One region of the Roseibium sp. SCP15 genome, then DNA from elsewhere that is predicted to be linked to it. Evidence: riboswitches for the same ligand, from Rfam matches in the RefSeq annotation. Region 1 holds a riboswitch; each other region holds the start of a gene.
The links. Region 1 has a riboswitch for S-adenosylmethionine ahead of ABLO27_RS02995 (homoserine O-succinyltransferase). Riboswitches for the same ligand answer to the same signal wherever they lie in the genome.
Positions count from the first base shown of each region.

Region 1 (10,611 bases):
ACCGGAATGCACGGTCGGTCGGATATCAGTGCTGCGAGTGACGCGCCTTTCTCATACGGGATCCACTCGTCGTTTTCACCCCAAAGAACAGTGACCGGACAATCCAGGACGCGATATTTTTCCTGAGCTTCGTCGGTATGCTTCTGGTCCATCTGCGCGATCTGCCGGTAGAACGCGGGCTGACCGACCGGTCCCAGCCATGGGGTGCAGTAGATTTCCATGGCTTCCGCGGACAACGGATTGTGCGCCGCGGTCTGCAAATACGCCTCCAGCATGGCCCGGTGCATGTAATCAGGCATCTTGGAAAACGCTTCCTCATGCATCCTGACGTGCTGGACAAAGGGAGAGCCCCAGGGCGCGAGTGCGACAGCGTCGAAGATCGTCAGGGACGCATACCGCAATCCGTCGAGGAAATAGGCTCTGAGCGCTGTGGCGCCGCCGAAGTCATGTGCCAGAACGTCCGGACGGTCGAGCCCCCATTCGCTGAACAGGGCTTTCAGAACCCTGTTTTGCACGGCCAGAGAAACGTTCTGGCCCTCGCGCATCTCCGATTGCCCGTATCCCACCAGATCGAAGAAGTAGACCGTCCTCCGGTTTGCCAGATGAGGCACGATCCTGCGCCACACTTGCGAAGAAAACGGCGTGCCGTGAATGGCGACGAGGGGAGGACCTTCGCCAATTGCACCCCATCTGACCGTGTTCCCTTCAATTATCGACTTGCCCGGCAGTTCCAGCATGACTGTACTCATATTGACATTTAGCTAAATGACTATATGAAGATATTTATGGATCGGTCAACCCAAGTCAGGGCAATGGCCAGCGAAGCCAGGATGTCTGTCCTGAGGCTGCTGGCCGAGCCCGAAAAACATTTTGCAAGCCAGTGGTCAGCGGACCCTGTAGAATTTGGCGTCTGCATGACGTTGATCGCGGAGGCATTGGGCGTCGCTCAGCCTACCGCCAGCAGGCATTTGGAAATCCTGAAACAGGCTGGATTTATTATCGTTCGCAAGCATCAGAAGTGGTCTTACTGCAAACGCGATGAAGCTGCTATCCGGGACTATCTGGCGTGGTTGCAGCAGGAACTGGCAGCTACATAGAGCTCGTGGGCAGGCGAGACCGAACGCTTTTTCGACATATCGCTTTCCAGCAACTTTCGCAAGCGATGTTCAACGCAGCACGAGAGTATTGTCACGCTGCTCAAAAAGAGGCTTTGCCGATGGACTCTCCACCATCGACATGAAGTGTCTGTCCGGTAATGAAGCCCGCATCTTCACTCATGAAAAAGCAGATTGCGGCGGCAAGTTCTCTTGGTTCACCGAGCCGTTTGACCGGGATAATGTTGGTGTAGGCAGCTTCTTCGGAACTGCCCGGCGGTGCAAATGAGCGGAACATCTTCGTGTCGGTGGAGCCCGGCGCCACCACATTGGCTGTAATGCCTTCGGCAGCAAGCTCAAGCGCCCAGTCCCGGGTCATGCCGATCAAGGCAGCTTTGGCCGCTGCGTAAGAGGTTCGTTCAAGGCCCCCGAGAACGACAAGGCTGGCAATGTTGACGATCCGTCCCCATTGCTCTTTACGCATACGGGGCAGGGCGGCCTGTGTAGCCTGAACCGCGGTACGTATGTTCAGGTCGAGAACCAGCCTGAGTTTGTCGAGGGATACATCCTCAAGGGGTTGTGTTTCAACAATGCCGACATTGTTCACGACCCCGCTCAACCGGTGCCGGCAGGCAATGTCAGCCAGAACGGATGCCGTGACGTCGGCGTTGGTCAGATCAACAGATACAAGTTCGCCAGGAAAAGTTGGGTCTTTGTGGCGTGCCAGACCTATGACAGTATGTCCATCGCGGTTCAAACGGTCACAAACGGCACGGCCGATGCCGCTGCTGGCACCAGTGACAAGAAACGTACGCTGCTTCATTTCAACCACTCCCTCCTGTCCAGCGCCTATCACTTTGCGAACTATTTTTATCACGGAAGGCCATGGCCATACACCTTCGGCGTGCAATGGGGCATGTCATCGCGCGCAAGGGCGCACCGCGAAGCGGGATGGAAGACTACCAACGGTCAACAGTCGAAACCCCGAGTCTGGCAAGTGTCCTTTTGGTGAAAATGTAACCTTGACGTTACACGTTCTTAATCCCATGTAACGCGAAGGTTACAGAAGCGGGGTGAGACATGAATGCGCTGACTTTGACGCGGCTTGCCGCAAATCTATTGCTCGTGTGCGGGATTGCAGGCGTCTTGTTTTCCATCGCCGTGGGAGTTCCAATTGAATCCGGATACATAATCGGTCTCGGGGCTGTCGCAATTCTGGGCGCTGTTGCCCAATTTGTCGTCTCGATCTTCAGGCCTCGCGCTATCAGACCATCCTGGGACGAGCAGACCGTCGCCTCGCATCGTGGATCTTATCAGTTTGGCTACTGGGCGGCGTTGATCGGCTTTTGGGTGTTGTTTTTTCTGAGCCAATCCCGTGGATTGGAGGCGTCTGAGGCGCTGCTTTGGATTGGTGCCGTGCTGATTTGCGCGCCGTCTGTGTGGATGGCGATCGCAACATTTCGTGGGCGTGCCGGGTGAAGCAGCTACAGACCCATCTGAAGGAGCATCGCCAAGAGGCAGGTCTGACACAGACAGAGCTTGCTCAGCTGGTCGACGTCAGCCGGAAAACGATCAACACGGTCGAAAATGGCGTCTTCGTACCGTCGACGATCCTTTCCCTGAAACTCGCCCGCGCTCTGAATGTGCGTGTAGAAGACCTGTTTCAATTGCCAGATTGATCTGAGCTGCATCACGCAGTGCGGGCGATGTTGGCAGATAGCCTTCCTGCAAACACATCAAAGGCCAGTTTAACGCCTCGGCTTGTTCGAAGTTCGCGATGCGTAACGAGCCAGACTGACACTTCAATGGCGATGTGGTCTGGCAGGATCTTCTCCATATCAAGTGCCACGCCTGCCAGATCCACTTGAACGAATTGTGATAATTCACCGTTGCCAATTCTGATCCGGCAACATAAAAAGATCGTCGCATTATGAGTTGGGGCGACGCCCAACGCCAACCTGCTGCTCCGAGCAAGGTGGTGCTCCGAAAGGGGAATGTGGCCGAACCGGCAACCAAACGGATCTCGCCATTAGCGTCGTTTCAGCAAAAAGGGATCGACGCACGTGCCAATTAAAATCTCCGACAATCTTCCTGCCCGCCGCTCACTGGAATCCGAAGGTGTGATCGTGATGCGTGAGGCTGAAGCCATGCGCCAGGATATCCGGCCGCTGCGGATTGGTCTGCTCAACCTGATGCCGAACAAGATCAAGACCGAAACGCAGATCGCGCGCCTGCTCGGGGCCACCCCATTGCAGGTCGAGCTGACGCTTGTGAGAATGACGGATCATGTTCCGCAAAACACGCCTGCGGAACACATGGAGGCTTTCTATCGGCCCTGGGCGGACATTCGAGACGAGCGCTTTGACGGTTTCATCATCACCGGTGCTCCGGTGGAAAAGCGCCCCTTTCTGGAAGTGCGTTACTGGCCGGAGCTTTCGGAAGTTTTCAACTGGACGCAAACCCACGTCCATCGCTGTTTCATGATCTGCTGGGCCGCTCAGGCCGCCGTTCATCATTTCCACGGCTTGCCCAAGCACTTGCTGCCTGAAAAGCGGTTCGGGGTCTTCAAGCATCGAAATCTCGCTCCGACGTCTCCTTATCTGCGCGGCTTCTGCGATGAATTTGAAGTGCCGGTTTCCCGCTGGACAGAGAACAGGCACGACGACATTCCGGCAGATAGTGGATTGAGAGTTCTGGCAGAGAATGACGACAGCGGCCTCTGCCTGTTGGAGGATCCTGCACGCCGCATGCTGCTGATGTTCAATCATCTCGAATATGACACCGAGACCCTTGGCGAAGAATTTGCTCGCGATGGTGGCGGCAGGCTGCCTCAAAACTATTTCCCGGAGGACAATCCGTCACTGCCACCGGAAAACAGTTGGCGCGGCCACGCGCATCTGCTGTTCGGCAATTGGATCAACGATATGTACCAGACCACGCCGTTCGACATAAACTCGATCGGAAGGACTGAGGACACCGAGTCAGCCGCGCCTCTCAGTGCTGGCGCCTAGTCGAAGGATGCTGCCGGGCCGATCAGAGCAATTTGCGGCGCGGGCAAAAACCCAGGCAATTGATGTCACCACTGCCTACTCGGCAGCATTCTCGTGGTGATGACTGCAACAGGAATGACCATAATTTCGTTCCCGCGACATCTTGCCGATGCCGGGATTGAAGCTGTTGGTCGGATCGAGGGACCTGTAGTGATCGGCGAGTGCCGGTTTTGCCTCGTAAAGATGCCCGACATTGTGCTCCGCCGGGTACTCTGCGCCGCGTTTGTCAAGAAGCTCCAGCATGCTGGCCTTCAGGGCTTTGGGGTCTGAGCCTTTCTTCACGACATAGTCTTGATGCAGGACGTGACAGAGGAAGTGGCCGTAGTAGAGCTTTGCCTCGATATGCTCTTCGAGGTCTGCTGGCAGTTTCTCAAACCAGTCGGCATCGTTGCGTCGCAGGGCTATGTCGAGCGCAAGAATGTCCGCGCATTCGTTGGCATGGACAGCGCCGTAGCGCACCGCGGCACCCGCGGCCGCAAACCGATGCAACATCGCCTTGCCGGCTTCTTTGTCATCACAGAGATACCATCCGTCGGTGCCAAGTGTGTCGGCAAGTATGCCCTCTGTCTGTGCCGCGCTCGAACCCGAAACCTTCAGAATAAGATGATGTTCGAACTTGTCGCGAAAATCTCGCATTCGGCGCGGCAATGCCTCGGGAGCCAGGTGGGAGAGGAATTGCATCATCCTGTGGGTCAGGTTTTTCGGCAGGAAGGGAATTTTGTTCAGCCGGGCATCCATGGCGCCCTTCAGGGCAAAGAACAATGGCAGTCTGTCGGTGCCGAACCAGTCGATCATCAACACCGTGTCCTTGCCATACTTGTGCGCGACGTCGAAACACTCGCGGTGCAGATATTCGCCGCTGACGGGTAATTCCGGCAGTTCCGTCAATAGTCGGCGGCGCAAGGCTGTCAGCTCGGCCGGATCATTGGTGCCGATGTAATAGACCTTTTCACCGGTTTCGACGGGAAAGGTATCGAGACGCACGGCAAAGACAGCGATTTTTCCGGCCGAGCCGGATGCCTCGTGAAGACCGCGTGGATCGGCATTGAATCGGGCAGGGGTCGCGGCGTCGACATCGCGGACACGGTCGCTGTAGCTGTCGTCGGAGCCGCGGCCTGTGTTACCTTGCACACACGTCGGATCGATTTCGTTGCGGTCGAGTTTTCCGAGAATTTCTTCCGGAGATTGTCCGAGATCAATTCCCAGGTGGTTGATGAGTTCGAGTTCGCCCGAAGCGTTGATCTGCGCAAACAGAGAAAGCTCGGTATAAACTGGACCACGCCGCACGAGCGCGCCGCCTGAATTGTTGCACACACCGCCGATGATGGACGCGCCGATGCACGATGAGCCGATGACCGAATGCGGTTGACGGCCGTAAGGCTTCAGGAGTTTCTCAAGAGTGAACAGGGTTCCGCCAGGTTGACTGAGTATCTGGCGGCCTTCGTCGAGCACGTGGAGTTTGTCGAGGCGCAGCGTTGAGATGATGACCACATCCCGATCGTAGTTGCCTTTTGGTGTGGAGCCTTCCGTCAGTCCGGTGTTTGCGGCCTGCATGATGGTGATGCAATCGGCTGCAACAACGGCTTCCAGAACCCGCCACATCTCGACAAGCGTGCCTGGTACAACCACCGCAACTGCTTCGCCCTCACCGGACCGGAAGCCTTTACGGTAGCGTTCGGTCTTGCCTTTCTCCGTCAGACAATGACGATTGCCGACAATATTTTTCAAGTTCTCGATCAGCGTGTCGCGGGTCATGGCAAGCCTCGTCCTGGAAGGAGCAGCGGGCCGCAGCGAGCGGCACGCTGGTTGGATCAGTAGGCGACCGAAGGCAGCCAGGTGGCGAGCGCAGGCCACAGGAACACGAGGGACAGGCCAAGCAGCTGCAGCAGCACGAATGGAATGATCCCTTTGTAGATGTCCGTCAGTTTGATGCCGTCCGGGCAAACCCCTTTCAGGTAGAAAAGAGAGAAGCCAACGGGAGGTGTCAGGAACGAGGTCTGCAGTGTCACTGCCACCAGGATAACGAACCACACCAGTGCAGGTTCATCCATTGCGCCGAAGCCTGGAATGTCGAGACCAAGCCCGTTGACGATCGGACGCATCAACGGCAGCACGATCAGGGTGATTTCGACCCAATCGAGCACAAAGCCCAGCAGGAAGACGATGCCGAGGATGAAGATCACGGTACCGCTCGGGCCAAGGCCGGTCGACATGACCATGTTTTCAATGAGTTCGTCGCCGCCGAGCTCGCGTAGCACAAAGGAGAACACCGTCGCGCCCAGGAAGATGGCAAAGATGTAGGCGGTGGTGTTGAAGGTGGCCTTCAGAACGTTCCATGTCTTCGTGAAAGTCAGTTTGCGATAGGCAAGCGCCAGCAGTGTTGCGCCGATAGCGCCAATGCCCGAGGCCTCGGTGGGAGTGCAGATACCCGCAAAGATCGAGCCGAGGACCGCAAAGATCAGGGCCAGCGGCGGCAACAGCGCGACAAAGATGTCCTTGATGGCTGCCCAGTCCGGCGCGCGGGCGCCTTCCGGGGCCGGAGCCGCTTTCGGATTGAGAAGTGCAAGGCCGAATATATAGAGCAGATAGATCGCCCCCAGTAGCATCCCCGGAATGGCCGCCGCCATGAACAGGTCGCCGACGGAAAGCGCCATCTGGTCCGCCATGATCACCAGCATGATCGACGGCGGTATGAGAATGCCAAGCGTGCCTGAGGCGGCAACGACACCGGTCGACAGTGTTTTGGAATAGCGGTGCTGCATCATGGCCGGCAGGGAGAGCACGCCGAGGAGCACGACGGAGGCGCCGACAATACCGGTCGAGGCGGCAAGGATGATGCCGATCAGAGTGACGGTAATGGCAAGGCCGCCACGCACGGTGCCGAACAGCCGGGTCATTGAGGTCATCAGCCGTTCAGCGACACCACTTTCGTCAAGCATCAGGCCCATGAAGATGAACATCGGCAATGCCACCAGAACAGCATTGGACATGACGGCATAAACCCGGTTCACAACGGCGCCGAGCGTCAGATAATCAAGGCCGGTGAACGTATCCTCAAGGCCGGTCCAAGCCATGTTGCCCATATCGAACTGGTAAGCGAGCCCACAGAAAATTATGCCTGTTCCGGCCAGTGTCCAGGCTACCGGGAAACCAGTAAACAGCAGGCCGACAAAGCTCATGAACATGGCGATGACGAGCATTTCCTCGGTCGTTTCGACCAGGGTCGAAAGTCCGGCCGTAACCAGCACAAAGATTCCGATGAGAACCAGGAGGCGCGCAAAGCCCCGGCCTTCGCGCTCAGAAGGGTCGGCGACGACAATGGCGTGAACGTCATGCAGAAGGCGTGCAAGGGCCGCAATGCCCAGAAGGACGAAGCTGATCGGAATGATCGCCTTGAAGGCCCAGCGATAGGGCAGGCCCGTGGCGGACGAGGAGCGCTCGTCTACGCGATAGCTTTCCTGGAAATAGTCGAAGCCCTGGTCGATCATCAGCCAGATGAAAGGAGCAAGCAGGAAAAGGATGCCGAGGATTTCAATGACCCTTTGCGCACGCCGTGACAGCTGCATGTGCAACAGGTCGACGCGAACGTGGCTGTCCGTTGTCAGCGCGTAGGAAACGCCGATCATGGTGACGAGGCCATAGATGTGCCACTGCAGTTCGTCGAGCTTCGGGAAATTGATGTTGAACGCGTAACGCAGGACGACCTGGATGACAATGGCCGCGATAAGTACGAGGTTTGCCAGCATGACAACATGGCCGGTGAACTTGACTGCGTTGTCGATGGCGACTGCGACGCCGAAGCGGTCCGGGTCCTTGTGCTCGGTGATCGCCTCATAGGTCTCGGCGAGATCGCCTTCGTAGTCCGTGTTCATGGTCATCGCGCCGGTCCTCCTCAGTACGGCCGCAGCTCACCTGTTCGCAGTCCCGTCAAGGGCTGCAGCTGATGCGCTGACAAAGTCGGGAAGCCGTGCCCGGTGGTCCGGACACGGCAGTTCTTTTGGGATCAGAAGCGCGGCAGGAACGCGTTTTCTTCCCACAGGTCGTAGTTGGAGCGGAACTGGCTCAGGTCTGCATAGACTTCGGCGAAGTAAGCATCATTGGCGCTTTCTTCCGCGGCAACTTCTTCCCAGGTATCCCGGAAGAGCTGCAGCATCTCAGGACTCCACTTGCGGATCTCAACGCCGTTTTCCTCAACATTGCGCTTCAGCGCATCGAACTGCAGGGCTTCGCCCTCCGCAAAGCTGTCAGCCATCGAGGCCTTGCAGGCTTCGGCCAGAATGTGCTGGTGCTGCTCGGAAGCTTCGTTCCAGACGTCCTTGTTGATCAGGAGTTCGAAAACCGTGGCTTGCTGATGCCAGCCGGGGAAATAGTTGTATTTCGCTACCTTGTGGAAGCCCAGGCGCTGGTCGATCGCCGGCATGGAGAACTCGGTTGCGTCGATGGCACCCTTTTCAAGCGCCGGGAAGATTTCACCGCCCGGAAGAAGGGAGGTGGCAACGCCGAGTTTTTCCATGACCTTGCCGCCAAGGCCGAAGAAACGCATTTTCAGGCCCTTGAGATCATCGGCAGAATTGATCTCCTTGGAAAACCAGCCGGAGGTTTCCGGCGCGATCACTGCACACGGCAGAACTTTCACGTTGTATCCGGCTTCATCATACATGCGCTGGTACAGCTCAAGACCGTTGCCGTAATAGATCCATGCCATGTACTCGCCAGCTTCCGGGCCGAAGGGAATGGCGGAAAACAGTGGTGCGGCCGGGATTTTGCCCGCCCAGTAGCCAGCGGTGGTGTAGCCCGCATTGATTTTGCCCGAAGACACAGCGTCAAGGATTTCGAACGCAGGAACCAGCTTGCCGGGTTCGTAAACCTTCATGCGAAGCGTGCCGCCGGACATCAGTTTGACTTCTTCAGCAACACGCGGGATCGGCGTGCCGAGGCTCGGCAGTTCGGTTGAGAACGCAACGGGCACTTTCAGCATCAGTTTGTCGGCAGCAAGAGCCGGTTGTGCGGCAAGGCCGGCGGCAAGCACGAGGCCGGTCAGAAATTTGGTCATGTCTTCTCCTCCAGGGTGGTTGCTGGCGGCCCGGAGCGGGGCGCTGAGCAACGAAAAACCAGAGGTAAATAAAATTAACCTCCTGCTTCAGTCAACAATTTTGTTTACCTCTTGTTGAAAATTGAGGGTTTTAAAGGTCACTTCTAGAAAGCTAAGAAATTGGGAAACAGAAAGAAAATCGCCGATTATGAGGGAAAATACTTGCTCATGAGGTAAAGCAAGATTACCACTGTGGGCGGAGGTGCAGCATGAGTGATCTGAACAACTTGTTCGAACCTATCGCCGCGGAGTCGGTGGTGGATCTCGTCGCCAACCAGGTGGAGAGCCTCATCGTCCAGGGGATCCTGCCTGAAGGAGCTCGCCTGCCATCCGAAAGAGAATTGTCGGAACGTTTTGACGTGTCTCGCCCCAAGGTGCGCGATGCGCTCAAGCGGCTTGAAGATCTGGGGCTGCTCCATGTCCGTCACGGGGAGGGGACATTTGTCGCCCAGCTTTCCGGTCAAGCAATGACCCCGGCGCTCATCGATCTATATGCGCGCCACGGCGTGGCCTTCTATGATTATCTGGAATATCGCAAGGAACAGGAAGCCTTGGCGGCGCGGCTGGCTGCCGAAAGGGCGACTTCATCGGATCGGGCTGCGATTGAGGAAGTCGTCGCCGAGCTGGAGCGGGCGCAGGAAGAGGGCGACCTGGAGGCATCGGAAGAGGCGGACGTCAGGTTTCACAGCGTCATCGTCAATGCAAGCCACAATGCCATGCTCATTCACATGATGCGCTCTATTTACGACCTCACACGCCGGGGGGTCTTTTACAATCGCCGTTACCTTCGCACGATTGACGGTTCCGGCGAACGCCTGCTTGAGCAACATTTGCGTATCGCGGCCGCCGTCCTTGCCGGCAGTCCCGAAGAAGCGGAAGCTGCCGCGCGGGATCATCTCGATTTCGTTGAAATGTCGTTCCGTATCGGAGAGGACCGTGAGCGGCGCGAAGCCTTTGCCAAGAAGCGCAAGCAAGCCTCAGGACTTTAGATCGCCAACGCGAAGAGATTGGAATGCTGAGCCGCTTGGAGTTGCCAAGTAGATAGCTTGCCGTGGCATGTGCTTGCGCCCCAACCAGATCTGAGACCATGCATGTTTGACTGTCGGGAGTGACAATCTCTGACTGCATATTTGCAGACTTGGTGAGCAAAACAGACAATTTGGCCCGCGTGCTGCGAACTGGCATTTCTCGCCACCTTCAGGCAGAATCGTTGTTCCGGTTCTTCAATTGCAAAGGCACAACGAGGATTCCGAAATGGCGTCAGAACTTAAAGTCCTCGCAATATCAATCGCTTCAGCGGCCCTGCTATCCTCGATCACGCATGCGGAAGACTATGGTTATGTCAGCGACAATCACAGCTGGTCACTGAGCTGCA
Region 1 is NZ_JBDZYI010000001.1:653,280-663,890, forward strand. It holds gene ABLO27_RS02965 (alpha/beta fold hydrolase) at 1-737, opposite strand, end outside; gene ABLO27_RS02970 (ArsR/SmtB family transcription factor) at 786-1,097, shown strand; gene ABLO27_RS02975 (SDR family oxidoreductase) at 1,198-1,917, opposite strand; gene ABLO27_RS02980 (hypothetical protein) at 2,175-2,573, shown strand; gene ABLO27_RS02985 (helix-turn-helix transcriptional regulator) at 2,570-2,773, shown strand; gene ABLO27_RS02990 (hypothetical protein) at 2,785-3,051, opposite strand; SAM-I-IV-variant riboswitch at 3,015-3,120, shown strand; gene ABLO27_RS02995 (homoserine O-succinyltransferase) at 3,158-4,105, shown strand; gene dld (D-lactate dehydrogenase) at 4,181-5,899, opposite strand; gene ABLO27_RS03005 (TRAP transporter large permease subunit) at 5,956-8,022, opposite strand; gene ABLO27_RS03010 (TRAP transporter substrate-binding protein) at 8,148-9,197, opposite strand; gene ABLO27_RS03015 (FadR/GntR family transcriptional regulator) at 9,446-10,225, shown strand; gene ABLO27_RS03020 (hypothetical protein) at 10,491-10,611, shown strand, end outside.

Region 2 (10,611 bases), on a different contig from region 1:
ACCAACTCTTCTGGAAACGGTTTGCGGCCGGGGGCGTTGGCCTAGGCGTCCTGATCGCGGTGGTGGTTCAACTCCACGCCGTGTCGCCGATTACCGGACAGTTTGCCCGCAAGGACCCGACGTTCCAGCTGCGGGGCTGGCCGGAGATTGGTGAGGCGGTTCGGGCATTCGTGTCGGAAGAAGGTGCGGCCTATGTTGCGACGACCAGCTACGGGTTGAATGGCCAGATCGACTACCTCCTGAAGGACACTGTGCCTGTCGTCCAGCTCACAGAACGAATTCGCTATGTCATGGCGCCGGAACCTGACATGAGCATGTTCGGCAAGCCGGGTCTCTACGTCGCGGAAAAACGCCGCAACAAGGAAGGCGAACTCAGAAATTCCTTCTCCAGCGTTGAAAAACTTGGAGAGTTGGCACGCAAGGTCGATGGTGTTCGGCTGGAGGATCTCGTCGTCTATCGGATCGAAGGCCCGACTGGGCCGGTATTCGAGCCGATTTCCTATAAATGATGCGTTTGGACCACGTGCTGTTGTATTTGGCAGAACTGAAACGACGTTGTTATAAGTCCGGCAATCTGGTCTCTTTCAAGAGAGAGCGTCAGCCGAATTCAATATTTGATAAATCTATGTTTGCGGACGCTCCATTATGATGGAAATCCCAGATGAATTTTTTCTCAAAGCTGATCATCAGCACATCGCCGTTGAAAAAAGGTTCGCCAAAGAATGCACGATGCTTTTGGACGAGCTCGCGTAGAAAAAATCCGTCTATTTTCAGCGGCCCACGCCCTTTTTCATACAAAGCATCGGTTATCACATAAAGCTGACCATCATAATTTTTCTTCCAGCAGACTATGTCGAAAATTTCGGTGTCATCGAGATCTTCCCAGTTTGGTATGTACTCGTACTCGAATTTCTGAATGTTGGTGAATACGTATTCTATGAATTTGGACGGGTAACGGTTGGGATAATTGAATTTTTCATGCAGAAGGGAGCTGAATTCTTCCCATGATGCGAAGTAATCTGATATTTTCATTTAACTAAACTGCGTTGCCTTTGAAATCTCGTTGAGGCAGGTTCACCAGGTTGCATAGTGTCCTTTGTCAGTAATCAGTCGTAGTAGTGGTGCTTTGTTTCTTTGATATCAATCTGCGTATTGGACTTGCAATGCCTTCCCGAATGCCGCAGGGAAGGAGAAGTATTTTCAGAATCTGGTCCGCCTGCGGAAATTCATGAAGCGCATTACACTTGGAGCTCTTGATTATGGTCTCGCCTTCGGGGTCGATCGCGCCTTGCGGGACCTGGCCGAACGCGGCCGTCTAAGTGCTCTTGGGGCGCTGGTGGCAACGGAACTGTGGCCGCGAGAATTCCGGCCGCTTCAGGAGTTGGCCGATAAAGTTGGTGACCAGGTGCTTTTCGGCGTGACGTTGGCTTTCAGCGGCGACCGGGTGTCTCCAGTCAGCACGCGCATGCAGGAAGTCTATGGCGACCGCATGATGACGCGGGAAAAACTTCAACGACGGGCTTTCTTCCGGCTTTTGCCCGACGAACTGCTGCTTGAGGAAGCCCAGGCCCAGTTGGCGAGATACAGCGTGCTTATGAAACGCCAGCCGGACTTCATCGCCGTGCGGGAAGGTTTGCTGGAGCGCTCATCACTGGCCCGCCTTGTTTTCAAGGCGGTGCAAAGCTCGGATTTCGACAAACCGCCATTGGTCGTGTCGCCGATCCGTTCCGGACTGAAGACGCTTCGACTTGCCAGACTGGCGAAATCCTACCAGATGCAGATGCTGCCGAAAGCAGAGCCTTTGCCCGAGATAAGCGATCCGGAAGAATTGCACCGGTTGTTGCACAATCATTTCGACGGCATGAGCGATCGGAGCTTCGTCGCGGCGATTCCCGGTCAGTCCGACGACCGGTTGAGGCGGAATGAGCCACGCAAGAAGATTGCCATTCGCGAATGTCAGTATGAAGTTCTGTCCAGTGACCGGTTTTTCCGGACGCTGGACAAAAAGGATGTTTTTTTGAACTAGATTTGATGACCGGCGGCCAGCGTTTTCATGCATTGAATGCCGGTACAACGAAAAAACGGCCCTGCGGGGAACAGAGCCGTTTTTCGTGGAGGTCAAGAAGGGGGGAGGGGCGGCCCCGCTTCCATGTCCTTTGATATAGGGATATTTTGCTTGATTGCACGTGATGGAAATCACAGGATTGCGCTTGGGCAAAAAATAATTGGTGTCGGCATACGTACAGGCAGGGGTCAGGCGTGACGGAAATTAGAGATTTTTTGAAGAACAGCTTTTCTCTTGAAGGGCTGGAATCGGAATTGGCAGTTGGCCTGTCCCGCCTTGCTAGGCCAATGAAAATTGCTGCCGGCACAATCCTCTTTGAAAACGGCGACCCTGGAAACGGCTGTTATGCAGTTCTCGAAGGGTCCCTGAAAGTCTCGCTTCTGTCGGTGGAAGGCGACGAGCAATTGCTGGCAGTGCTCGGGCCCGGCGACCTGGTAGGTGAACTCGCCCTGCTTGATGGGCGGCCGCGATCTGCCACGGTCAGCGCGTTGAAGGAAGCCCAGCTTGCCTTTATCGACAAGGCTGCATTTGAACGTTTTGCCGACGAACACCCGGCTGTCTACCGTCACATGCTGTCCATCGTTGGAAAACGCTTGCGGCATGCCAATGACGTTCTTGCTGCTCGCTCCTTCCTGCCGCTTCCCGGCCGTGTGGCGCAAACCCTGCTTCAGCTTTCCGAGACTTTCGGCAAACCGCTCGATGACGGCCGTGTTCTCATTCACTACAAACTCAGCCAGGCTGACATTGCCAACATGGCTGGTGCCGCACGTGAAAACGTCAGCCGGGTGCTGAACGACTGGAAGCGCTCCGGCACAATCAGCCGGATTTCCGGCTATTATTGTCTTGAGCAGATCGACTTTCTGGAACAGGCGTCGACGCTTTAGTCCGCTTCTTCGAGCAAGGAAGCAACCTGAGTCCCTGCAAGGATCGAAGCAAGCGTATCTGAATTGAGGCTGTCGAGAAAAGCTTCGGCCGCCCGGGCCATGGCGCCTTTCAGGGCGCAACGGGGCAGAAACGCACAGATTGCCGGTTGGGGCTGCAGGCAGGCAACCACACCAAGATCCGGCTCGATCAGCTTGACGACCTCACCCAGCCGGATGCCGTCCGGGGATTTTGCCAGACGGATCCCGCCACCGCGCCCGCGCGTTGTTTCCAGATAGCCGCCTCTGGCCAAATGCGCGACGATTTTCATTACATGCGATTTGGCCAGGCCGAGCTGTTCGCTCAACTTGTCGACGGTTTGCGGTCCGTCCGATTGAGCCGTGGCCATCAGAATTCTCAACGCAAAATCGCTGGCCTGACTGAGCCGCATAGCAGGGTCCTATAAAACATTCATGTTAGATGTTGATTTTAGCGCGTGTCTGTGTCATTTAAAAGATGCATCTTAAATGAATGTTTTAGGAGGCGGCGATGGAAGCCCGCAATTCCGCTTCGAACAGATACAAATTGCAAAGGCGTGCCGTGCCGGAAAACGGTGATCGCCTGCAACGGTATGAAAATGTCGATGTGCAATCGATCCACGTGCTGGTCCACACATTCTACGGCTGTGTCCGGCAGCACCCGCGCCTAGGTGAAATTTTCGAAAACCGGCTTGAAGGCAAGTGGCAGGAACATCTGCCGAAAATGGAAACCTTCTGGCAGGCGGTGCTGCTGAAAAACGGTGCCTACAAGGGCAAACCCGTACCGGCTCATCTGAAGCAGAAGGAACTTGTAAGTTCCGACTATGCCGAATGGCTGAGCGTATTTCGACCGGTCGTCCGTGAGCTGTTCGTTCCCGAACTTGCGGACGAGATCATCGCTGTCGCCGAACGCATCGCACAGAGTCTCTGGCTTGCAACCTTCGGGATTGCCGGCGCGGAGCCTCCGCCGGAACTGTCTTCCCGGGAAGTGCGTTGGAGTGGATCATGTTAGTTGGAATCGTGCTCATTGCAGAAGCGCTCGTGGCTGTCTGGTTCACGGTGTTTTCCATCATGCTGATGTCCATGTATCTGGACTCCCGCAAGATGCCGTTGCCGAAGCTTGATGTTGCGGGGCGTACACTCATAGGCAGCGCGAAACTTGCATTCGTCACAGGCATGATTGCTTTGGTGGTCCTGACGGTGGCCGAGTTGCCGTCGCTCAGCTAGAAATGGAATTCAATATGTCGATGTCGAAACTGTTGCCACGCGGGCTGCCGATCCTGCTGATCTGGATTGCCGCACCGCTCCCCCTGTGGATCATGCTGATCCTGATGCTCATCGTCTGAGCCGCTGCCCTTGTGCTCCCGCACACTCACGCTACTCTGTCCTCGACTGAAATTGAGGGAGTTAAGGCGTGAGCGACGACGAACCGACCGGTGAACTGACATTGCGTACGATGGCAATGCCCGCTGATACCAACGCCAATGGCGATATTTTCGGAGGGTGGGTTCTGTCCCAGATGGATCTGGCGGGTGGCATCATGGCGGGGCAACGGGCCGAAGGTCGCGTCGTCACCATTGCTGTCGACAAGATGAAGTTCATCCGTCCCGTTCAGGTGGGTGACGTATTGTGCGTTTACAGTGACGTCGTCCGCGTCGGCAATTCTTCCATGGAAATCAAGCTGGAAGCCTGGGCTCTTCGCCACCGGTACGGTGAACGCGAAAAAGTAACCGAGGCAATTTTCACCATGGTTGCGGTGGACGATGACGGCAAACCGCGTCAGGTCCCCAAGAAGGACTAGTCACTCAGCTGGAATATGCCGGTTTCTGCCTGTGCCGGTTGAGGATATCCGCGAAGAGATCTTCGTCCACGGCGCAGGTGCAGCCCTTGGCCCATAAGTGAAGCAACGCCTTCAGGCGCTCTATGCGTTCATCCGGGGGCAGAGGAGATTTGTGACGCGGCAGGCCGCCGATCAGTCGCAGGGACTTGATCCGCGCCAGGACGCAATCCTCGGCAGCTTCTTGCCAGATTTCAGAACCGGCAATCTCGGCTTTCGTGGCCAGCTGGTCTTCGATCAGGTCGGCCGCGAGACCGGCAAATGGCTGTTTAGACAAAAAATCCTCCATCGGTTGCCCGAGGAGGACTGGCGCATGAAAATCAACCGCTTCGTTGCCGATAAGCCTCTCATGAGGATCAAACCGACCGCATCCCTGTTGCGGAAACCACCTTGCCCGGTTTGGCAGGTTGGCGAGGGCGCCAGCCCTTCTCTTGATGATGGGTGGCTTATGCCATGTCCTTTCGAGCATTGCAAGTCCGTGTCTTTGCGCTGCCTTCAAAGACGATTTTGACGCGAAGTTTGCTTGTCTCGCCTGGACGTGGACGTTCAAGAACGGTGACTTGGGAGGCTCCATCAGTAAACATGTGAACCCTTCGTTAGGTTCGCCGATTGTTCAGGATCACCTTGCCTATTCTGTCTGTACCAGCCGGCAATCGAAGCGGCGATCAGGCCAGTCAAAGTGAACAGACGGATAATCCGCATGCTGCACCTTAGTAGGAACCATCTTTCACACTGGTTGGCTTCCAGCGCCTTTCCTTGGCATGGATCAATCCCCTCGCAACGGATTACTGGATGTTCTCACGCCGTTGAAAACATAAAAAGCCGGAGACGGGCTCCGGCCTTTCAAGGATAAATTGGACTCGCGTTCAAAGGTCCGAAACCTTGATGGCCAGTTTCCCTTTGTTGGTTCCGTCGAAAAGCTTGTTGAACACGGAGGGTGCGTTTTCCAGACCCTCGGTCACATCGAGGCGGTATCGCAACTTTCCTGCCATCATCAGCTTCCCGAGTTCCTGAAAGATTGCCGGGAACGTGTCGAAATGGTCCGTCATCACGTAGCCCTTCAAGGTGAGGCGCTTGCGGACGATCGCGGTCATTTCCGGAGGCGTGTCTTTTGCCTCGCCATTATAGACGGAAATGAAACCGCAAAAGATCATCCGCCCGAACGGAGCCATGTTCTTCAAGGCTGCATTGAACGGTTCGCCGCCCACATTTTCGAAATGCAGGTTGATCCCGTTCGGCGCGAACTCCTTCAGGCCCTTGCTCAAGTCATCCGTGCGGTAGTTGAGGGCTGCGTCAAAGCCGAGTTCATCGACCAGCCAGTCGCATTTTTCTTGCGTACCGGCGATGCCGATAACCCGGAGGCCCAGAGCCTTTCCGATCTGTCCGACCAGCGACCCGACCGATCCGGCAGCGCCGGTCACGCATAGCGTCTCACCCGCCTTGGCCTGGCCCTCAACAACAAGACCATGCCAGGCGGTCGCACCGGGCAGGCCCAGAATGCCGACGTAGTCTTCGATGCTTGCGAGCTGTGGAACGACACTGAGATCTCCGGGCGCAACATCGAGAAATTTGGTCCAGCCGGTCATGCCCGTGACCCAGTCCCCGACTTGATATGCGTCGGACTTGCTCTCTTCCACGACACCCACTCCCAGCGAGCGCATTGTGTCTCCCAGCGGTACCGGTGGCAGGTAGCTGTCGGTGCTCGCAGATACCCAGCCGCGCATCGCCGGGTCGAGCGATACATACAAAACCCTGACTCGGGCTTTGCCGTCGGTCAGTGATCCAAGTTGCTCGTCTCTAAGGTCGAAATGTTCAGGGCCGAGACGTCCATCCGGACGGGACTTTAGTAGAAGCCGCGTGTTGTTCATTGGCTGCCTTTCGCTTGTGAAGGGGACGTGGACATCACGTTCAGTAGTGCGGAGGCTTTTCGATCTGGTGGCCGGGCAGAACGTTTTCCATCAGCTCCTCGACCTGATCGGTCATGTTGGAGAGCGCGCGCGTAAGCCGGTCAATCTGTTTGCCCTGTTCAACAACGACGCTGTTGAGGTCATCGATCGTGTGTGTGGCATGAGCCAGATCGATCTCGAGCTTGTCAATCCGGGCCTCGTGTTCATTGGCCATATCCGGCTTCCCTTTGTCGTTTGGTAGTGGGGTTAACACCCGGAACGGTGAAACGCACGTATAGGCGGATTATCACAAAAGAACAAATTCATTCATCGTATCTTGCCGATGGTTCAAATCACTGGCAAATGCCTTATATGGAACCCGAAAACCCGATATTCGTATCCGGGGAAAATCACTTCAGCGAGAGAAATTCATGACCGCCTTGTCCGATTTCCAGATTACCCGCAAATGGCCGGCTCAATATCCGGACCGGATCCAGCTTTATTCCCTGCCGACACCGAACGGCATCAAGGTGTCGGCAATGCTGGAGGAAACCGGTCTTCCCTATGAGCCTCACCTGGTGGATTTCGGCAGTGGTGACCAGCATTCTCCCGAATTTCTCTCGCTCAACCCGAACAACAAGATCCCGGCCATGATCGACCCGAACGGGCCGGATGGGAAGCCTCTGGCTTTGTGGGAGTCCGGCGCCATTCTGCTTTACCTTGCGGAGAAGTCCGGCAAGTTGGTGCCGAAAGATCCGGCTGCCAGGTATGAGGCCATCCAATGGGTCATGTGGCAGATGGGCGGATTGGGTCCGATGACGGGCCAGCTGGGGTTCTTCCACAAATTTGCCGGCAAGGAATATGAGGACCGCCGCCCGTTCGAGCGTTACCGCGACGAAGTCATCCGTCTGCTTGGTGTTTTGGACAGGCAACTGGAAGGGCAGGAGTACATCGTTGGCAATGAATACTCGATTGCCGACATCACTTGCTGGCCCTGGGCACGAAACATCAACGGCTTCTACGAGGCAGCCGAAGTTGTCGGATACCAGAATTTCAAAAATGTCGTCCGCTGGGTGGACACATGCCTGAGCCGGCCGGCGAGTGAGAAGTCGATCAACATTCCTGCGCGGGTCTAGCGCAAGGGTTTTTGCGGGAAAGGCGGCGGTCCGTCGCTTTTCTCGCGGAAATTGATGAAAGCACAGCGCTAACTGGCCGCTTTGTTGCCGCCAAGCAGCACGTCCAAGAGTTGGAGGAGATCGTCTTTGCGATCTGCTTTCGTGTTTCCGCTCAGGGCTTCCAGGCCGATCAGGCTGCTATAAAGCAGCCTGGAGAAGCGTTTGCATTGCGGTTCTGGAACGCTGCAACTTGAAAAAAGCTCCGTCACATAGTGCAATCTCTTCTCGTCGACTGTCTTGACGGCTTCATATGCGTGCTCATCGTATCGGCCCCAGTCCCGGATCGCAGCCTCTACATTCACACCGCCATAGGCAGACGTGTCGGTATTCGTTGCCACTTCCACCAGAAGGTAAAGCCTTCCAGCTGAGTTTTCGCCGGAATTGTCGACCAACTGGATGATTGCTTCAGTCGCCTTGCGCTGCCAGTGGTCCAGCATTGCCTTCTTCAGAGCAGGGACGTCCTTGAAGTGCCAGTAGAACGATCCCTTGCTGACCTTCAGGTCGCGGGCAATTGCCTCGGCACGGATCGCCTGCGGCCCGCCCTTGGCCAGCGCCCTGAAAGCCGCCTGGATCCAGTCGATGGCCGATAATGGTGTCTTTTGGTCCTGCATTATGTTGCGACCATACGGTGGCGTATTGACAAGCGCAAGCAAGTCAACATACGGTACCGTATGGTTGTCGTCGGAGGTTCAAGTGGTCACGTCAGTTGCAAGTGTTCTTTTTCTTGTTTTGGCCGGGATTTCGGCTTTGCATCTCTATTGGGGCTTTGGAGGACTTTGGCCGGCGCGGGACGAAGCATCCCTTGTGCGTATGGTGGTCGGGGCAAAGGGCATGAGGCAAATGCCCGGTAGAACATTGACCGTTCTGGTTGCTGGGCTGATTGCGATTGCGGCGATCTTGCCGCTTTTGTCTGCAGGCATTCTGAACAATCCAGTCGCGACTGTTCTGCCGTCCGGGCTGCTTCCAACAATTCTGAGTTTGTCGCTTGCAGGAATTGGACTGATTTTTTTAGGAAGAGGTATCTTGAGCTATACGCCGTACTTCTCTCGCATGCAGGCTGAAGAGCCGTTCAAGACGCTCGACAAACGGTACTACGCGCCGCTGTGCCTGGCTTTAGGCGCAGGTTTCATGGTCCTGGTATTTTCCTAAGGGAGCCGATCTGATTCTGCGAGGCGGTTCGCACACGCGCGTCAAACCGTTCTGACCGTAAGACGAGTTTCAACCGAGATAATCGCGAAGGGCAGGGGGCGGGTTCTCGAAGAGCTCGGATGTGGGCACAGGCGGATGTGCGATACCATCCGCCACCAACACCGTCCGATCCGCGATCCGGCGGGCGTCTTCGGGCGCATGGCTGACCATCAAAAGCGTCGTGCCGGTTTCAACAGCAAGGGCTGAAACCAGATCCAGCATTTCAGTTTTCAGGGCAGGACCCAGGGCGGCGAAAGGTTCGTCCAGCAACAACAAGTCCCGTTTCTGCACCAGAACGCGGGCAAGCGCCGCACGGCTTTGCTGCCCGCCGGAGAGCTCTGAGGGCCTGCGTGTTCCCATGCCGGTCAGGCCGACGCGCGCCAGGGCAGCCTGCACCTGGCTTCGCTCGTCCACAGACAGTTTCCCGCTGGGCCGCAGTCCAAGGGCGACATTCTGTTCTGCGGTCAGATGAGGGAAGAGATTACCGTCCTGAAAAAGCATGGCAATCGGACGCTTGCCCGGAGAAAGGGTGGTGATGTTCGTCCGCCGCCAGAAAATATCACCGCGAACGAGATCACGGAAACCTGCAACTGCTTCCAGAAGTGTCGATTTGCCTGCCCCCGATGGGCCAATGATCGCGACACGGTTCCCGGCCTTTATCGCCATGTTTGCTTTCAGGGTGAAACCGCCGTTGGTGATACTGCATTCGTCAAGCTTCAGCATGCCAGCGTCCTCCGCGGTCCAGGAGCCAGAAAACGGTCATGGACAAAACCAGCAGTAGCAACGCCCCACCTGCAGCCGCCTGCATCTGGTAGGCCCCCATCAGGCGATAGATCTGCAGCGGCAAGGTTGCTGTCTCCGCATTGGCAAAAAAGGTGATAACGCCGAGGTCGCCCATCGAAAGAGCCGCTGCGAGCCCGGCGGCAAATCCGATTTGAGGGCGCATACGGGGGATTAGGATCCGGGCAAAGAACATTCTGCCCTCCATGTTCAGAGAAAGAGCGAGCCGACCATGACGCTGGACGGCATCGCGCGCGGCCGGAACAAGGATGCGAAGCGCGAAGGGCAGTGCCATCACTGCATTCACAAGAGCGGTAACCGGCAATGCAAGCGAGGTCGGATCAACCAGCGGCCGAAGCACGATGAACAATCCCGTGCCGATAACCAGGGGCGAGGCCGCAAGCCCAAGAATGCCGCTGATATCAACCCATCCGTATCGCCCGGTGGCGATGGTCGCTGCCATGGGCAGCGCCATCAGCAAAAGGACCGCGGTGCTCATTGTCGCGACTGCAAGCGAGGTCATGGCCGCCTGGACGACGACCAACGGCAATGAGACAAGTCCAGTGAGCCCAGAGATCACCACCGATACCAACGGCAGGAGTAGAAAAATTGCAGCAAGCGCAATCCAGAGTGTGTCGGCAATTGGCTTCCCGCCGTCCCAGCGGCGAACGGCACGGTCAAGGCCGGCGCCAAAGCCGTCACCTCGAGAGAGTTTGAGCGCGGCATAGGCGGCGGCAGTCGTCAGGACGAGTTGCAAGGCTGACAGCATCGCGGCCCGGCT
Region 2 is NZ_JBDZYI010000002.1:434,932-445,542, reverse strand. It holds gene ABLO27_RS09465 (ArnT family glycosyltransferase) at 1-509, shown strand, start outside; gene ABLO27_RS09460 (hypothetical protein) at 598-1,032, opposite strand; gene ABLO27_RS09455 (ChbG/HpnK family deacetylase) at 1,229-2,026, shown strand; gene ABLO27_RS09450 (Crp/Fnr family transcriptional regulator) at 2,260-2,949, shown strand; gene ABLO27_RS09445 (RrF2 family transcriptional regulator) at 2,946-3,377, opposite strand; gene ABLO27_RS09440 (group III truncated hemoglobin) at 3,476-3,976, shown strand; gene ABLO27_RS09435 (hypothetical protein) at 3,970-4,191, shown strand; gene yciA (acyl-CoA thioester hydrolase YciA) at 4,379-4,765, shown strand; gene ABLO27_RS09425 (hypothetical protein) at 4,770-5,078, opposite strand; SAM-I-IV-variant riboswitch at 5,120-5,244, opposite strand; gene ABLO27_RS09420 (NADP-dependent oxidoreductase) at 5,668-6,669, opposite strand; gene ABLO27_RS09415 (SlyX family protein) at 6,710-6,922, opposite strand; gene ABLO27_RS09410 (glutathione S-transferase N-terminal domain-containing protein) at 7,119-7,823, shown strand; gene ABLO27_RS09405 (TetR/AcrR family transcriptional regulator) at 7,892-8,473, opposite strand; gene ABLO27_RS09400 (DUF3995 domain-containing protein) at 8,556-9,011, shown strand; gene ABLO27_RS09395 (ATP-binding cassette domain-containing protein) at 9,081-9,773, opposite strand; gene ABLO27_RS09390 (thiamine/thiamine pyrophosphate ABC transporter permease ThiP) at 9,760-10,611, opposite strand, start outside.
Region 2: another riboswitch for S-adenosylmethionine. It lies ahead of ABLO27_RS09425 (hypothetical protein); the one in region 1 lies ahead of ABLO27_RS02995 (homoserine O-succinyltransferase).

Region 3 (10,611 bases), on a different contig from region 1:
GAACAGGGTCCTGCCAAAGGCCGCTTCGATCCGGGCACGATCGGTCGACAGTCCAGGATGCAGGATTTCCAGTTGCCTGGAAAAGAAGTCAAAGCTCTTTCTTTGCATCCTAAGGGCGAACATGCCCGTTCCGTTGGTTCCCAGCTCTTTCGCAGCCTTGAAGACCGCTTCCAACCGCTGAAGGTCACTGGAAAATTCCTCGGCAGAAAGGTCGTACGACTTCAGCCATTTGTCGAGCGAAGGTTCATGAAAATGAGAGTTCGGATTTCCCGCTTTTCCTGTTGCTGCAAGAAGCTTGCACAACAAGGTGCTGCCACTGCGCGGCGAAGTGCAGATCACCAATGACTGATAATTCGTCTCTGGTCCGGTCGAACTCACACCTTCTCTCCATCACCTATGGAAGCATAGGCTCTGTTTACAGAAACCATGCAGGCGAAATTCGAATGGCACAGCATTTTAGGGTTGCATAGCTTTAATCCGCGAACTCGACACATCAATGGGCGCTGAGTGGCGCAGGAGCAACAGTTCCGCGCCTCACCCGAAGGCCTGGACGTTGGTGCAGCGATGGTTCATCAAAGCAGAAACCCCGGCCACAGGGACCGGGGTTTGAGCTGCAATATTTCTGATTGATCAGATTGCGCTGAGTGCTTTTTCGACGTCTTCCAGAAGATCCTGCGGGTCTTCCAGGCCGACTGAGAGGCGCAGAATGCCATCGGAGATGCCGAGTTCTTCACGCGCTTCTTCGCCAATCGACTGGTGCGTTGTGGTTGCCGGATGGGTGATCAGGCTTTTCGCGTCACCGAGATTGTTGGAAATCCGGATGATTTCCAACGCGTTGGTGAAGCGGAAAGCAGCCTCCTTGCCCCCCTGCATTTCAAAGGCGACCATGGTGGACCCGCCGCACATCTGGCGTTTGGCGACGTCTGCCTGCGGATGATCGTCCCGCCCCGGATAGATCAAACGGGAGACTTTGGACTGGCCTGCCAGGAAGTCGGCAATCTGACCAGCGCTTTCGGTTTGGCGCGCGACACGTAGCGGCAGGGTTTCAAGGCCTTTCAACAGCACCCATGCACTGAAGGGGCTCATGTGGGGACCGGTGTGTTTGACGAAAGGCATGACTTCGTCTGTGATCCACTCTTCATCGGACAGCACGACGCCGCCGAGACATCTGCCCTGCCCGTCAATGTGCTTGGTGGCCGAGTAGACGACCACGTCGGCACCGAGCTCCAGCGGCGACTGATACAGTGGAGTGGCGAAGACATTGTCGATGATCAGGCGCGCGCCGATATTCCTGGAGATTTCGGCAACGGCCGCGATGTCGATAACCTCCAGCGTCGGGTTGGTCGGGCTTTCCAGGAACAGGGCCTTGGTGTTCGGCCGAACGGCTGCCTTCCACTGTTCGATGTCCGTGCCATCAACAAGGGTGCTTTCAACACCGAAGCGCGGCAGCAGTGTTTCGCAGATGTAGCGGCACGACCCGAACAGTGCCTTGGCGGCGATAACATGGTCACCGGCTTTCACGGAGGCCATAAGCGCAAGGTTGACGGCGGCCATGCCGCTGGCTGTCCCGCGCGCAGCTTCCGCGCCCTCAAGCGCTTTTATGCGGTCCTCGAACATGGCCACGGTCGGGTTGGCGTAACGGGAATAGACAAATCCCGGGTCCTCACCGTTGAAGCGGGCCTCAGCGGCTTCAGCGCCGTTATAGACGAAGCCCTGAGTAAGATAGAGTGCTTCCGAGGTCTCACCAAAGGGCGACCGCGTTGTGCCGCCATGGACCAATGTGGTTGCAGGGCGCCAGTTTTTGTTACCGGTCTTGGTGTTCTCAGTCATGTCTCGTTCGCTCCAAACGCAAAAAACCCCAGCCTGAAGACCGGGGTTCGCACCTCCGGCCTTTTTAGCAACTTGTTTAACGTGGCTGCAAGCCGGCCGGCCCAAATCACCACGAAGTGCGTTTCTCCTACGTGAAAACACCTCCAAGGTCAATTCATTTGGTGCTGATCGTCCTTCACAAAAGAACTTTGCGAACGAGAATGCCTGTTGGCTGGAGCCCCTGCATCCGTTAAGGACTTTATCTGAACAATTTGCAGGTTAACTCCATGAACGTGGCAGCGGGTCAGGTCTTGAACGGAAGCGCAACTCTTTCAGCCAGCGGCATCTTGCCGGAACGGATCATTCAGGCGATGTTCGCCGCCGGAGAGATTTCGGCCGCAGAACCACCTGTCACCGGCCAGATTCAACCCGCCAGCCTCGATCTGCGTCTCGGGCAGGTTGCCTATCGCGTGCGCGCCAGTTTTCTTCCCGGCCCCGACATCAAGGTTGCCGACCGGCTGGAGCAGCTGAAGCTGCACACGGTTGATCTGAAGGACGGCGCAGTTCTGGAGACCGGCTGTGTCTACATTGTTCCACTACAGGAAAGCCTTGCACTCGCGCCGGATATTTCGGCAACCGCGAACCCGAAAAGTTCAACGGGCCGCCTTGATGTCTTTACCCGCGTCATCACCGACAACGGCCTCGCCTTCGACACGGTTCCGGCGGGCTATACCGGACCGCTTTACGCAGAAATTTCGCCGCTGACCTTCCCGATCCTGGTGCGGACCGGTTCCCGGCTCAGCCAGATCCGCTTCCGCCGCGGGCAGTCCCTGATACCGGACAACGAGCTGGAGCACGTTCACAAGACACATACCTTGATGAGCGGTGGCAATGAGCGGATCGGAGGCGGTGTGCAGCTGTCTATCGACCTGGAGGGCGATGGCCCCGGCAGTCTGATCGGATATCGCGCCAAGCAGCATTCCGGCCTGATTGATGTCGACCTGGTCGGTGCGCAGGACCCGCTTGATTTCTGGGAGCCGATCTACCGGAGGCAGTCAGCGGAACTGATCCTTGATCCGGACGATTTCTACATCCTTGTCAGTCAGGAGGCGGTGCATGTACCGCCCGACTATGCTGCCGAGATGGTTCCGTTCGATCCGCTCGTCGGCGAATTCCGGGTGCATTACGCTGGCTTCTTCGATCCCGGCTTTGGGCATGTCGGCGCCGGTGGTGTCGGCTCGCGTGCCGTGCTGGAAGTCCGCTCACATGACGTTCCGTTCATCGTGGAACACGGACAGACCATCGGCCGTCTCGTCTACGAACATATGGCGGAGCGACCGGCGACGCTTTACGGCGAAGGGATCGGATCCAACTATCAGGGTCAAGCCCTGAAACTGTCCAAGCACTTCAAGGTTCCGTCCTGAAATCCGCATGGCCTTCAAGACAGTCACGCGTGAATTCGAAGGATATCTGGAAGACCGGAAGTCCCGCTTCCTCGCGTTTCTCGTACCGGTAAACGCCTTTGAAGGCCGGCTTGAAGAGCTGCGCAAAGAGCATCGAAAAGCAAATCACGTCGTCACGGCGCATCGAAGACTGCTGGAAGACGGGCGGATTGAAGAAAGCGGCAAGGATGACGGCGAGCCCGCAGGAACGTCCGGCATGCCGACCTTGCGCGTACTGCAAGGTGCAGAGCTGATCAACTGCGCTGTTTTGATCGTGCGCTATTTCGGCGGCACCAAGCTGGGTGGTGGAGGTCTGGCGCGCGCTTACTCGGGCGCCGCACAGGATGCCATCAACAATGCCGAACTGGTTCTCTTCCAGAAAATTTTGACCAAAAAGGTCAGCGCGGCATTTGCTTTGAGCTCGGATCTTGAGAGGCGTGTGGAAAGTTTGGGCCTGAAGGTCATTTCCCGGGATTACAATGAGACCGGGGTCGACCTGATTGTTGAAGGGCCGGAAGAGGTGCTTTCAGAGCTTTGAGCTGCGATCTCGACCGGTTTCAACGTCATCACTCAACGATCACCGCTGAACCTTCACGGCGATCATCTCCAATACTTGAAAATTGACCTGCACTGTCGACAGATACGGCATGCACACCACCGAAGAACATATTCTTTTCCGGCCAGATGCGATGGTCGGGGAACAGGCTCTTCAACTTCGTGATCCCGCCGTCGTTATCGGGCACCTCTACGTCCAGGTGACCGTTCTCGATGTGGAGCCGAGGCGCACGGACGGCTTCTTCAAGTTCGACCTGTTCCAGGCACATGTGCGCGACAACCTGAAAGATTGCCGAGCGGATCCGGTTGGAGCCGCCTGAACCGAGGGCAATCAAACGTCCGCCCGGTGCGTCGATCAAAGTCGGACACATCATGGACGCAAGTCTTGTATCCGTCGGCCAGTCTGCCGAACCGTGCGGATTTACGTCCTCTTCTCCGAGTATGTTGTTCAGCATGAAACCGTACCCGCCGACGATCTCACCGTTCCCCGTCCCGTTGGAAACGGTGACCGAACAGGCATTGCCCTGAGCGTCGACCACGGAAATATGGGTTGTCCCCTTCTGGCGCATTGGTCGATCCAGCAACTTGGCAAGGTCTCCACGCGCAGACAATCGTGCCTGATCAGTCAGGTGGAGCGCCTTGGCCATACCGGGCATATCGCAGCTGTCCAAATGTGTGAGCGCGTAGCGGATCAGCGTTCCGCAGGCAGCCGGCGGCGGGTTGAGGAACACTGACGCCCCGCCAAGGGTGACAAAAAGCGGCTCTCTCACCTCAACTTCGTAGCCTTCCAGGTCTTCGCGGGTGAGATGGCCGTCAACGCTCTGCTCGGCCAGCAGCTGGTCCGCTATTTCGGTCTGCAGCCAGTCCGCGCGGGCCAATTCGCAGTACATGTCGGCAAGTTCGGGATTGTAGAATGTCGATCCGACGGCAGGCAATTCGCCGGAAGGTGCGAACAGGTTTTTTGCGGGCCTGGTTGCCGTCAGGATCGGCCGGACCACCGTCGACAGATAATGCTGGTAACCGGTGACCCGGTGCCCGTTTCTACCGATATTGATCGCTGGAGCAAAAAGATCTGCAAGGGGCAATGTCCCACCCCTTTCATGAAGAGCCGTCAAACCGGCGAAAAAGCCCGGTGCGGCCACGGTTGCAGGTCCGATATGAAAAACCTGAGTAGCCGATCCGAAATCAGCTGTGATGCTGCGATATCCTCTGGAACAATCACCTCGCTTTTGCCGAGGCGTCTGCGGGAAGAAATCGAGCAGCGTCGATTGACCGCTCTGCCCGTTGCGGATCATGGCAAACCCACCGCCGCCGGGAGACGCGAGAACCGGCTCGCACACGCATGCCATGGCCAGCGCCGCAATCGCAGCATCAAAGGCGTTTCCGCCTTCACGCAGCATTTCAGCCCCCGCCTCTGCCGTAAGCCGATGCCCCGCTGCTATGGTGCCTTTTGGTTCCCGTGCCATATCTTCCGACAAATCATGCGCTTAACAAAAACGCAAGCGCTGCTGCCAGCCTATGCCTCACGTCGAACGTTCAACGACTTTGACACGCAGCTCCTGCAACTCGGCTCTCAGCGCCTTCACTTCCTCAAGAATCAGACCCGTATCGTCATGGATAGCCTGCCGGTTGGCATCGGCTTCGGCATCATGCTCCTCCTGCATCGCCGAGACGATGATACCGATGAAGAGGTTCAGAACGGTGAAGGCCGTGCACAGGATGAAGGGAACGAAGAACAGCCAGGACAGCGGATAGACTTCCATAACCGGGCGGACGATGCCCATGGACCAGCTTTCCAGTGTCATGATCTGGAAGAGCGTATAGAGCGAAGCCCCAAGATCGCCGAACCAGTCCGGAAAAGTTTCCCCGTAGAGTTTGGTCGCCATGACGGCAAAGACATAAAACACCAGGGCCATCAGCACCACAATCGACCCCATGCCCGGCAAGGCTGCGACCAGACCGCCAATGACACGTCGCAGGGACGGCACAACAGAAATGAGACGCAGCACACGCAAGATGCGCAACGAACGAAGCACCGTGAAGGCACCGCTGGCGGGCATCAGCGAAATTCCGACAATCAGAAAGTCGAAGATACTCCATGGATCCTTGAAGAAACGCAGGCCATGAGCGTAGAGCCGCAGGATCAGCTCAACGACGAAAATGCCGAGGATCACCCTGTCGAAAAACAGGAGAATTCCGCCGATCTGTTCCATGACCGCCGGACTGGTTTCAAGCCCCAGTGTCACCGCATTCAGAACGATTATGCTGATGATGCCGATTTCCCACCTGCGTGAGGTGACCAGCGCCTTGACCTGATTTCGCATTCAACTGACCTGGAGTTCAAACAATCCGATACGCGCACTCACGCGCCGGCGCGAACATGGCGATTTATCCCTCAAAGCGCAAGATCAAGAGCCGTGGGAAAACAGGTGTCCCCAGCTTGACAGTCATCGCAAGTCGGCGCAGAAAACAACCTGAGCCAAGCGGGTGTAGCTCAATGGTAGAGCAGAAGCTTCCCAAGCTTAAGACGAGGGTTCGATTCCCTTCACCCGCTCCAACGCCGGCCAATTTGACCGCCTCATGAGCTGATTAAATTACATAAAAACAGAAACTTGCGTGACGTCGCAGAACCCTTTGCGAACGAGTTCGTCTGCGCTTTGAACAGGGCAAGTATGACTGCCCCTTAAAAAAATGAAGTGGCGGAGAAAATCTCCGCCACCCTTAAATCGGCTAAACTCAGCCTTTATTGAAAAAAATGTCGCTTCCTGCCCGAGATTGCCTGGAAGCTAAAAGGGTTCGGGGCTTAAAAACGGCGCCCCAGTCTGAAACTTTGTGACGAATGATTTGAAACAGGAACCATCGCCGTTTTGAAAAAACTCAAACCGTTGGAAATCCGTCGATTACATTGCGATAAAAGGCAGCGATGTCCTTTGAGGCTTCCAGGTCCGGGTGAAGCTCATCCGTCCACCGGCCGCGAACCATGTTGCGAATGTCGACCACAACCACATTCGAGCTTTGCTGTTCGACCTCATCCAGCACAGCATAAAAGCGGTCGACCAGAAATTTCAGCACGACGGCAATCATCTCGCGATCGGTTTCAAAGTCGTAGTTTCGCTTCAAAAACGGTTTTCCGAACCAGGGACCGGCGGCGTGCGCGACCGGATAATCGTAGCCGTGAACGAGCACTTGCGTCAGCGGACACTTCGATCTCACATATTCCGCAATCTCCAGGTAGCCGTCCTTCAGCCTTTCCATCGTTGCTTCCAGGCGATCCATATCCAGCAGTTGCTCAGGATGAACTTGCTCCGCGCAAGTCTCTTTCGCTTTGAGCAACCTTGTCAGCGCAGAGCCACCGAGAAACTCACTGCCGCCACCTGAAAAGATGAAATAGTCGAACCGGCCGCTGTCGATGTAGATCTTGAATGGCTTTTCCTTGACGATCCGATCGACGGTGTGCCCGGGCCAGGCGGTGCTGACGGTCTGATAGTACCCCTCCAGAATGTCGAAGAAGGTCTTGTTGTATCCAAGGAAGCGGGAAACCTCGATCAGGATGTTGATCCAGGAATCGCCTCCGGCACAGATCCGGATCGGAGACTTTCTGACCCGCAAGGACTGTGTTTCTTCCCCCTTGCCAGACGCTGCCCATTCAACTGCAATCTGTTCCTGCGTCAGGGGAACGCGGTTGTCATCAAAGATGTGATAGTCGAGACACCTTTTTGGGTTTTTCTCGTATCTCGTATTGTTCAGCACAGTTGCTTCCAAAAGATCCGCAAACATGACGATCACCAGACGATTGAGTTGCATGAACGCGAGGAAGTGGAATTGCGGACCTCACTGGACACAGTCCAGAGTTTGGTCGATGGGGCTCACTTCCTCGAGGGAGGTTTCGGAAGACTGATCGGAAAATACCGGGTGCACTTGAAACGTCTTGGACAGATCTGAACTGATCTGATCTTTTGATCCACCTGATTAGATGTAAAATCTCTCAACCAGGTATTGCTCGCCCAAAACTTCTCTTCTGAAGGGGCGAATATTTCAGATCTTTGAAGTCAATTTTCTCGAAATAGCTGAATTATTTTTGCTTGTCTTCCCTTTAATTTGTGCACAGATCCAAATCACATGACATTTACCCTCGTTCGCTTTTCGATACACATGACTATATGAATTTCGGGACCGAAAAGCTCGTGAGAAAAGCGTGAATTCCGTTGCGGAAAAGAGCAAAAAAGAAGGGCCCGGATCGCTCCGGGCCCTTCTTCTTTCGTTCATTTCCAGTCACTTACAATACCAGGTGGCCACCGAGTCTTGCGTGTTCCTCATCTGTCAGGTCCGGCAATGCTATCGTCTCGATGATCGAGAGGTAATTGCCTGCCTCGGCGTTCTTGACCTCTTCCTCTGTCCGGCTTGCAAATGCCTCTGCAAGTCGTCTGGCAACCAGGGGAGCCGCAACGCTCGTGCCTTGGACCATGACATAAGACCCGCTTCGAGTACCCGCGCCGATGATGCCGGGATTGATATTCGAACGGTCCGCCGGCGCGGTACAATCGACCTTTCCGGCCGCCGCGCCCGATCCGGTTTTTCCCGCGGCACTGAATGTCGATGCGATCGGCTTTTCAACATCCCATTGCGTTTCAGCCGAAGGCATGCAACCGGAGACAGTCAGGGAGGTACCGCCGATCGCCATACCATTGATCGATCCGAACCGCCTTACATGACTGTCCGTCCCGTCGCTTTGCGCTTCACCTCCCCGATCATCAACGATCCGATAGTTGGGGTCGCTCAAGTAACTCTGCCTATTGCCTTTTCGAAATGCTTCCAGATCAACATCGCGCTGTATCCAGATATAAATTGGCAGATGATCCTGTGCAGCATCGGAGCCGCGCTTCAATGTGATCTTCCAGTCGCCCGAAGGAGCAGCCGGAAGGTCCGGCTCATCGGGCTCTGTAGGTGCCAGCGCGACAAGTACGCGCCAGCGGTTGCTTGAACGGTAGTTGTCGAGACTCAGCTGGCCGACAACAACTTTTCCAGTCTGCTTATCATGCTGAATTACCTGGAAATTTCGAGGATCGCCATCCTCATAATCCGGGTCCGGCTTGAGTGGCATTTCGGCTTTGGCGCTTTTGAAAGGGCCCTCAATCCCGACTGAATAATCACCTGGATCCAAGCCCTCGGGAAACCAGATTTCAAGATAGTTGGAGGTCCGATCGGTTGGCTGAACTCTCCACGTAAACTCGAACTCTCCCTTCTTGAAATCATTCGAAGAGATCTCGCCATGAAGGCGATTCTGGAAAGTGTTTCCCGAAGGAAGGACAATTGCTGTCGGGCGCCCAAGTTTGCGGCGTTCGCGCACGACCTCATCGATGGCTGCCTCCAAAACGGACGTTCCGCTATGTGGTCCTGCGGAGAAACCGTAACTGCAGTTTATGGTGACGCGAATGTTGTTCACGCCGTACCCGGCACCAATACGTTCAGCCCGTTCAAGAATGTAGTGCACAGCGGACAGCATATACATGTCTTTGCCGAAGCTGGACGTATCCCAGGGGTAAGTGTTGGGAAGCTGAACCGCTATGAGCCTGGTTTCTTCCACGGGCGCTTCCGATTTGTTCGGATCACAGCCGGCGGCGATATCCATGACATGCGCCCCATGTGTTGCAATCCGGTTGATCGCTGCCCCGGATCCGAACTGATCTGACGACGCACCTGCTGCTGCATAAAGAGCATCTTCGTCGTCGTAGTCCCGAATGAGCACTTCGATCTCTTTTCGTGTGTATTCCTGCCCGAACAGAACGCTTGCATCATCCGGTGCGGAATTTTTCGCAGCTGATTGCAGCCAGCAAAACTCCATTCTGGATCGCTCGCCGTCCGCGCTACGGAAATTTCTGTGCGCGAACGGAATTCCGTCATCGATCACCGCCAATACGTTGATCGTCTTTTCCGGCGGACAGCTCCCGGAAACCTTTGGATCAGGCGACCACTCGGGTTCGTCAGGGCAAGTCCCTGCTCCTTCGTGCATTGCCGAGGGTTCGACGGGAAAAGCAAGGCGAAACCGCGATTTCTCTATGCCTTCAGCAGGCAAGGCCTCATGCAAGTCGGTCCCCAAGCCCTCGAGCGCGATCTCTTTTCGTGACCGGTTTTCGACTACAATTGGCCAAAACCTAAGCGGGACGTTGTCGCTTCTCCCCCAAATTGTGGGGAACCACATTCGACGTTCCGACACATTGCCCGCGCCCGCTACAGCTTCTGCTGTCTTGGGCGATGGGTGTTCCGCGAGAGCGGTCAAGAACTGGATGTCTTCCCTGCGATACGCGGAAAACGCATAGGGTCTGCCGATGCCAAAATTCCAGGCTTCGTAGGGGCCGAGATAACTCTTGAGCGCAGCAGCGGCCAGGCCGCTGCTGTTGTCTGGGCTGAAGTCATTCATGACGTTTCATCCCTACTTACAGGTCAAATTCGTCGACAGCTCTGTCCCAGAGCCATTTGAAATTCGCACTTTCGGCAACCTGACAATTCTGAAGTTCACTTACACCGTGATCCTTCCAGTCAGGGTCCTTGTACATCGAAAGCATAAAGTCAGACTCGGCCTTGGCTTCATATTTCAAGCCGGTCATCACCTGCGAAATTCCGCATTTGTTCAGAATGATTTCACCGACCATCTTGCCGAGCAATGCGCCCGCCCAGCTGTCGACGGGATAATGAACACCGGCTACAGTACGGCTGACCGCAATCCTTTCCGCCTGCTTTCTGAGCAGCTTCTTGCGTTTATCCGGGTCCGGATAATGGGATTGTGATGCGTCCACCAGTCCCTCAA
Region 3 is NZ_JBDZYI010000002.1:129,235-139,845, forward strand. It holds gene ABLO27_RS07930 (Stf0 family sulfotransferase) at 1-378, opposite strand, end outside; gene ABLO27_RS07935 (O-succinylhomoserine sulfhydrylase) at 631-1,830, opposite strand; SAM riboswitch at 1,874-1,953, opposite strand; gene ABLO27_RS07940 (2'-deoxycytidine 5'-triphosphate deaminase) at 2,097-3,233, shown strand; gene ABLO27_RS07945 (IMPACT family protein) at 3,241-3,789, shown strand; gene ABLO27_RS07950 (gamma-glutamyltransferase) at 3,818-5,272, opposite strand; gene ABLO27_RS07955 (ion transporter) at 5,330-6,130, opposite strand; tRNA gene ABLO27_RS07960 (tRNA-Gly) at 6,290-6,363, shown strand; gene ABLO27_RS07965 (hypothetical protein) at 6,684-7,583, opposite strand; gene ABLO27_RS07970 (hypothetical protein) at 8,083-10,224, opposite strand; gene ABLO27_RS07975 (phosphatase PAP2 family protein) at 10,241-10,611, opposite strand, start outside.
Region 3: another riboswitch for S-adenosylmethionine. It lies ahead of ABLO27_RS07935 (O-succinylhomoserine sulfhydrylase); the one in region 1 lies ahead of ABLO27_RS02995 (homoserine O-succinyltransferase).